Regions from separate parts of the Ruania suaedae genome, predicted to be linked through region 1. Evidence: riboswitches for the same ligand, from Rfam matches in the RefSeq annotation. Region 1 holds a riboswitch; the other holds the start of a gene.
What was found. Region 1 has a riboswitch for thiamine pyrophosphate ahead of LQF12_RS14920 (thiamine ABC transporter substrate-binding protein). Riboswitches for the same ligand answer to the same signal wherever they lie in the genome.

Region 1 (3,356 bases):
CCCAGGTCGAGCCCGCCGCCGGTGACGAAGCCGCGGGTGATCAGCGAGACGACCGGGTAGGCGAAGAAGACGCCCAGGAAGGCCAGCGGGAGGCCGGCGGCCAGGCCCCAGATCCACCAGCGCGCAACCCTCACCCGATGACCGCTGCCGTCCACGCCTCGATCCACTCGTCACGGTGGGCGTCGATCTCCTCGGGAGCGACCTCGTGCGGATCCTCGGCCAGGGGCGCGAACTGCGTCCAGGCCTCGGGCAGCTCCACCTGGTCATCGACGGGATAGACGTACATCTGCTCCGGGATGTCGGCCTGCACCGGCTCCGAGAGCAGGAAGTCGATGAACGCCTGCCCGCCCTCGGGGTTGGCGGCACCGGCGATGACCCCGGCGTACTCGACCTGCCGGAAGCAGGTCTCGAGCAGCGCACCGGTGGGCGCCTCGCCCTCGGCGGTGTCCTCGCTCACCTCGAACGCCGGCGAGGTCGAGTAGGACAGCACGATCGGGCGGTCACCTTCCCCGGTGGAGCCGGAGAAGTCCACCGAGTAGGCATCCGACCAGCCGTCGACCACCTTCAGACCGTTGTCGGCCAGCTCCTCCCAGTACTCGAGCCAGCCCTCCTCGCCGAACGCCCCGACGGTGGCGAGCAGGAAGGCCAGGCCGGGGGAGGACGTCGCCGGGTTGGTGACCACCAGCAGATCGGCGTACTGCTCCTCGAGCAGGTCCTCGAAGTTCTCCGGCTCGGGGATGCCCGCCTCGGCGAACCAGTCGTGGTCGACGTTGAGGCAGACGTCGCCGATGTCGATGGGGGTCAGCGCCTCGGAGCCCTCGACCAGGTACTGCTCGGCGCTCGCCGGCAGCGCCGGCGAGGTGTGGTCAGCGAAGACCTCGGATCCGATCGCACGGCCGGCGAAGGAGTTGTCCACGCCGTAGGCGACGTCCCCGAGCGGGGAGTCGGCGGTGAGGATCAGCTGGTTGACGAGCGCGCCGCCGTCACCGGGGGCACTGAGCTCGACGGTGTAGCCGCTCTCGGCCTCGAAGTCGGCGAGGAGCTCGTCGGAGAGGCTGAAGGAGTCATGGGTGACCACCTGCACCACGCCACCCGCCTGGGCTCCCTCCTCCGACTCCGTCTCGGATCCGCCGGCGCCGATCACCGAGCAGCCCGTCAGTGCGGCGATCCCCGTGACGGTGGCCAGCGCCCTGAGCGCGGTGGTCGTCGGTGTCGCGGCACGCCGGCCGATGCGGTCGTTCATGTGTCCTCCTCGGATCAAAGGAGGGGTGAGAGAGATGCTCGACTTCCTTCGCCGGTGCTAACCGGAGCAGGTTCGAGGGTCTGCGGTGATCCGCACTCTCAGCGCCACGCGGCGCTCCCCTGTCGTGGCGCTCACGCTACACCGCTGGACGGGCCCGGCCGCGACGGCGGGGATAGGGTGACACAGAGCACCCGATCTCAGGAGACGAAGATGAACGTCCAGAAGCTGGTCACCACGGCCGCTGCCGTCGCCGCCGGGCTGGCCGCGAACAAGTTGCTCGGCGCCTCGTGGAAGAAGATCACCGGCCACGAGCCCCCCGACAACAACCCCGAGGCCGACGAGATCAGCATCGGTGAGCTCGTCGTCTTCGCGGCTGTCAGCGGCGCGCTGATCGCGTTCGCCCGGACTTTCGCCGCACGCGGCACCGCGAAGTGGCTGGGTTCGTCGCAGCTGTCCAAGGACTGAGGACTGCTCCGCTAGGAGTCCTCGCGTGATTGCGCCCGGTCCAGATCCTCGGTGAACTCGTCGGCCATGAGCAGATCCGACCTGATCTTCCCGGTCCGGTAGCCGGCTCGCGCCACCATGTGCGCGGCCACCGGCGCCGTGATGAGCTGGAAGACGACGACCAGGACCACCTTCCAGGTGACCTCGCTCGAGCCCAGACCGACGGCAAGGCCGGTCATCAGCAGGATGAGACCGAGTACCTGAGGCTTGGTGGCGGCGTGCATCCGCGAGAGAAGGTCGGGAAACCGGACGATGCCGATCGCGGCCACCAACGTCAGCGAGCATCCGCCGATCATGCAGATCGACGTGATCACCTGGGCGAGGGTCATGGCGCCCTCCGCTCATCTGCCTCGTCCTGGGCATCGGTGCCCCCGGTCAGCTGGGCACGCTCGCGGGCCTCGACCTCCGCGACCTCGGCAGGGGTGAGGATCCGCCGCTCGTCCTCCGGCTCGACGGCAGCGAAACGGGCCAGGGTCACCGACCCGACGAAGCCGACCAGCGCGAAGACCGTCAGCACCAGCACCACGTCCTCCCGGCCGTACCAGATCGCGACGAGCGAGAGACAGGCGACGAGCACGGCCACCAGGACGTCCAGGGCGATCACCCGGTCGAGCATGCTCGGCCCTCGCTCCACCCGGATCACCACCAGCACCGCGGCCACGGTGAGCAGCACGCCACAGATCCCCACCACGATCGGGCTCATCGGTTCGCCTCCTTCGTCGCCGAGCGCTTCCAGGGCCGCGGCGCGATCCCGGCAATAGCGATATCGGCATCGGTCGCCAGCGCATGCATCACCCGGCGCTCCTGGGAGAGGACGCTGGCGCGGGCCCTCTCCAGCGCGCCCGGCTGCGACACGTCCAGCACGTGCAGGTAGAGCATTCCGGTCAGGCGGTGCGCCTCCACGACCAGGGTGCCCGGGACGAGAGAGGTCAGCTCCGCGGTCAGGGTGAGGACCAGATCGGACTCCGAACGCAGTTGCACCCGGATCACGGCCCCGCGCGGGTTCTGTCGCACCCGCAGCACCCGCACGGCCACCGCGATCGACGCGCGCACGATGTCAGCGAGCAGGCGCACGAGCAGAGCCACCGTCCCGATCACTGACCATCGGCCTGCGAAACCGACCTTCGGCATCGGGAAGATCACCAACAACAGCGCGCTGACGACCAGGCCGGAGAGCACGTTCGCCGGTGTCACACCGCCCCACAGCAGCACCCAGACGATCGTCATCCAGACGGCCATCGGCCACTGGCTGAGCCTCTCCCACTTCCCGGACGCGCTCATCGCTCGCCCCCACTGCCCGACGTGGCACCTTCAGCGGCATCGGAGTCCTGGGAGTCAGAGGACTCCCCCTCACCGCGGTCCCCGGTCACCAGCACGGCATCGATGTAGAGGGTCCGGGCGCGTAGGTCGCGTGCCGCCGCGTCGGTGTAGGCGTACAGCGGGCCGCCGACGAAGGCCAGCAGCACGCCCACCGACACCAGGGCAGCCGCCGGGCCGACCATGGCGCGCGGAGAGGTCGTCACCGGCAGCTCCTGCGGGGCCTCCTGCCAGAACGCCTTGTTCCAGGCCTTCACCACGGCGTAGAGCGTGAGCAACGAAGTACAGAGCC
Region 2 (3,356 bases), 1.0 Mb from region 1:
GCAGGGCCTACGTCCGGGAGACCCGCCGCCGCCGGGACGAGTGGCTCTCCCGCCGTCTTGCCGCCCTGACCCCAGCCGAACGGCAGATCCTGTCCGATGCCGAAGAGATCCTGAGGAGGATCACCACCCAGTGAACAGAATGTTCGCCTCGTTGCGCCTGTACAACTACCGACTGTGGTTCGCAGGCGCCCTCGTGGCGAACGTCGGCACCTGGATGCAGCGCATCGCGCAGGACTGGCTCGTCCTCACCGAGCTCTCCGACGACTCCGGTACCGCCGTCGGTATCGTCACCGGACTTCAGTTCGTCCCATCGGTCCTCCTCACTCCCTACGCCGGTGTGCTCGCCGACCGGCTGGACAAGCGCACACTGCTGCTGGTCACGCAGGGCGCGATGGGCGTGCTGGCGGCCGCTCTGGGTGCACTTGTGCTGAGCGGTCAGGCCGAGCTGTGGCACGTCTACGTTTTCGCCCTGCTGCTGGGGATCGCCAGCGCCTTCGACGTCCCGGCCCGGCAGACCTTCGTCGCCGAGCTGGTCCCCGTGGACGGGCTGCCGAACGCGGTCGCCCTCAACAGCGCCTCCTTCAACGCAGCCCGCATGATCGGCCCCGGGGTCGCCGGACTGCTGATCGCCGTGGTGGGGCCGGGATGGGTCTTCCTCATCAACGCGGCCTCCTTCGCGGCCACGATCGTGGCGATGCTCGCCATGCGCGCGAGCGACCTACGCCGCGTGCCCCGCACCCCTCGCGCACGGGGACAGCTGCGAGCCGGCTTCGCCTACGTGCGCCACCGCAGTGACATCGTCCTCATCATGATCGTGGTGTTCGTGGTCGGCGGAATCGGCCTGAACTTCCAGCTCACCTCGGCGGTGATGGCCAGGGTGGAGTTCGGTCGTGATGCCGGCGAGTACGGGATCCTCGGATCGATCCTCGCGGTGGGCTCGCTGGCCGGTGCGCTGATGGCGGCCCGCCGCAGACGCCCGCGCGTGCGGATGGTCATCCTGGCAGCCTTCGGCTACGCGGCCTCGGCGACGCTGCTGGCGCTCGCACCCACCTACGAGCTGTTCGCCCTCGCCTGTATCCCGGCCGGGTTCTGCTCGTTGACGATGCTCACCTCGGCGAACGCCGCCATCCAGATCAGCACCGACCCTGCCTTCCGAGGCCGGGTGATGAGCCTGTACGTGGTGGTGCTCTTCGCGGGCAACCCGATCGGCTCGCCCCTGGTGGGATGGATCGCCGACGCCTGGGGACCGCGCTGGTCGATCGGGGTCGGTGCCATCGCCGCCTTCGTCGTCGCGGCCGCTGCCGCGGTCTGGGCGAGCCGGTCCTGGGACGTGGAGGTGCGGTACCGGATCGGTGCGCGCCCGCGCCTGCAGCTGACGAATGCCGGCGAACGAGCCGCCGCGGAGAGCATGAGCGTCAGCGCCACCGAACGCACCGGCGAGAGTGCCGACCAGGCCACCGACGAGAGCACCGACGAGGACGGCGCCGAGCCGTCGCCCGAGCAGCCCCCGCCGGACCGCACGGCGGCGCCCCGCAGCCGCTGGCCCCGGCGCCGCTCGGCCCGCCTCGGTCCGTACCGCCCCTGAGCCATCGCGGCCGGGTGTGGCTGGTGGCCCCGGGGGAGTAGGGTGTGCGGTGACAAGCCCCCGGGGAGCGCGTAGGCGCTGAGAGTGTGGTCGGTACACCGGCCGCAGACCCGCGGAACCTGACCCGGTTCGCACCGGCGTAGGGAGTAGGGCAGCACAGTGGCAGGCGCAGCGCACCCGTGCGCGGTGGTTGCCCACTGCGTCCTCCGGGGACCCATCGATGAAGGGACCCCTGATGCCCGCGAGCGACACCCCGGCCCCCACCCCCGACGCCTACGGCGTCGGCGCCCGCTTCTCGTTGCACCCGATGACCGATCGCTTCGTGGAGGTGATCCTGGGGGCGCTCGACACCGCCGACTCCACCGGTCTCGATCTCACCACCGACGACGTATCCACCCACGTCCGCGGCCGGGAGGATCGCATCCTGGCCTACCTCACCGAGGCGATCGCCCACGCCGGCCGCACCGGTGTGCACACCGTCGCCCACGTGCTGCTCTCCCGGGGGTGCCCGGGCGAGGTCGCCTGCGAGATCGCCGACGGCGCAGCGTACGCCCCTCAGGTCCCCGCCCGACTGCCCGCCACGGGCGTGCAGGCCAGCGCCCACTGGGCGCTCTACCCGCTGGACGACAGCCACGAGGCTGATCACATGGCCGGCATCTACGCCGCGATCGAGCACGCCCAGGACCTCGGCGTGTTCACCGGCTCCGAGCACTACGTCACCCGGCTCGACGGTGATCTGGCCGACGTGCTCGGCGCCGTCGCCGCCGGCTGGTTGCTCGTGGGGGAGAAGGTGCGGCACGTGACCACCCACGTCACCGTGTCCCTGAACTCCCCGACCGCCCAGGCAGGCGCCCGATGAGCGCCCGCGGGGGCGGCCGCACGGCCGGACGGCGTCCGATCACGCTGCACGACCTCGTCCTGCTGGCGGTGCTGGCGGTGGTCTTCGGCTTCCTGTACTGGGCTCTGGTGCAGTTGTGGGGCTGGCTGCAGGTGGCCATGGGCCCGTTCGGAGACCTGGCGCAGAACGTGCTCGTCGGTGGCTGGATGGTGGTGGCGCCGCTCGCGATCTACATCGTCCGCAAACCGGGAACGGGCATCGTGGTGGAGATCGTGGCCTCGATCGTCGAGGTGGTCTTCCTCGCCTCCCCGGTCGGGCCGATGCTGATCCTGGTCGGCTTCATCCAGGGTGCCGGCGCGGAGGTCGCCTTCGCGGCGACCCGCTATCGCCGGTACGGCTGGTGGGTCTTCATCGCCTCGGGGATCACTGCCGCACTGGCCAACCTGGCCCTCGGCATGGTCCGGTTCGGTTGGCTCGGGCAGGACTTCTTCGCCCTGCGGCTGGGCTTCCAGCTCGCCTCCGGCATCATCCTGTGCGGACTGCTCGCCAAGCTGATCGGCGATGCGCTGCTGCGCACCGGGGTGCTGGACAACTATGCGATCGGCCGGGCGGCGCGGGAGGCCGAGCACGCCACCCGCGCAGCCGCAGCCCAGTCCGGACCGGGCGACGCCTGACGTGGTCGTGCACCTGCGCGGCGCCGGCATCCACTACCCCCGCGCCGAGGCCCCCGTGCTCACCGCGGTCGACCTGGACCTCGCGGCCGGCGAGCGGTTGCTCGTGCTGGGCCGGTCCGGGACCGGCAAGAGCTCGCTGCTGCGTGCGCTCGCCGGTGTGGTCCCCGGCACGATCGAGGCGGATGTGACCGGCAGCTGGCAGGTGTGCGGCCACGACCCCCGGGTGACGCCGGTGCCGGAGCTGGCCATGCAGGTCGCG

Region 2: it holds a riboswitch for thiamine pyrophosphate, as region 1 does, so the genes downstream of both, LQF12_RS03135 (YkoF family thiamine/hydroxymethylpyrimidine-binding protein) here and LQF12_RS14920 (thiamine ABC transporter substrate-binding protein) in region 1, are expected to answer to the same signal.

What each region holds. Positions count from the first base shown of each region.
Region 1 is NZ_CP088018.1:3,211,750-3,215,105, forward strand. Features, by position in the region: gene LQF12_RS14915 (ABC transporter permease) at 1-134, opposite strand, end outside; gene LQF12_RS14920 (thiamine ABC transporter substrate-binding protein) at 131-1,243, opposite strand; TPP riboswitch at 1,270-1,374, opposite strand; gene LQF12_RS14925 (DUF4235 domain-containing protein) at 1,454-1,708, shown strand; gene mnhG (monovalent cation/H(+) antiporter subunit G) at 1,720-2,076, opposite strand; gene LQF12_RS14935 (MrpF/PhaF family protein) at 2,073-2,450, opposite strand; gene LQF12_RS14940 (Na+/H+ antiporter subunit E) at 2,447-3,028, opposite strand; gene LQF12_RS14945 (Na+/H+ antiporter subunit D) at 3,025-3,356, opposite strand, start outside.
Region 2 is NZ_CP088018.1:684,834-688,189, forward strand. Features, by position in the region: gene LQF12_RS03125 (MarR family winged helix-turn-helix transcriptional regulator) at 1-134, shown strand, start outside; gene LQF12_RS03130 (MFS transporter) at 131-1,585, shown strand; TPP riboswitch at 1,637-1,748, shown strand; gene LQF12_RS03135 (YkoF family thiamine/hydroxymethylpyrimidine-binding protein) at 1,806-2,444, shown strand; gene LQF12_RS03140 (ECF transporter S component) at 2,441-3,097, shown strand; gene LQF12_RS03145 (ABC transporter ATP-binding protein) at 3,099-3,356, shown strand, end outside.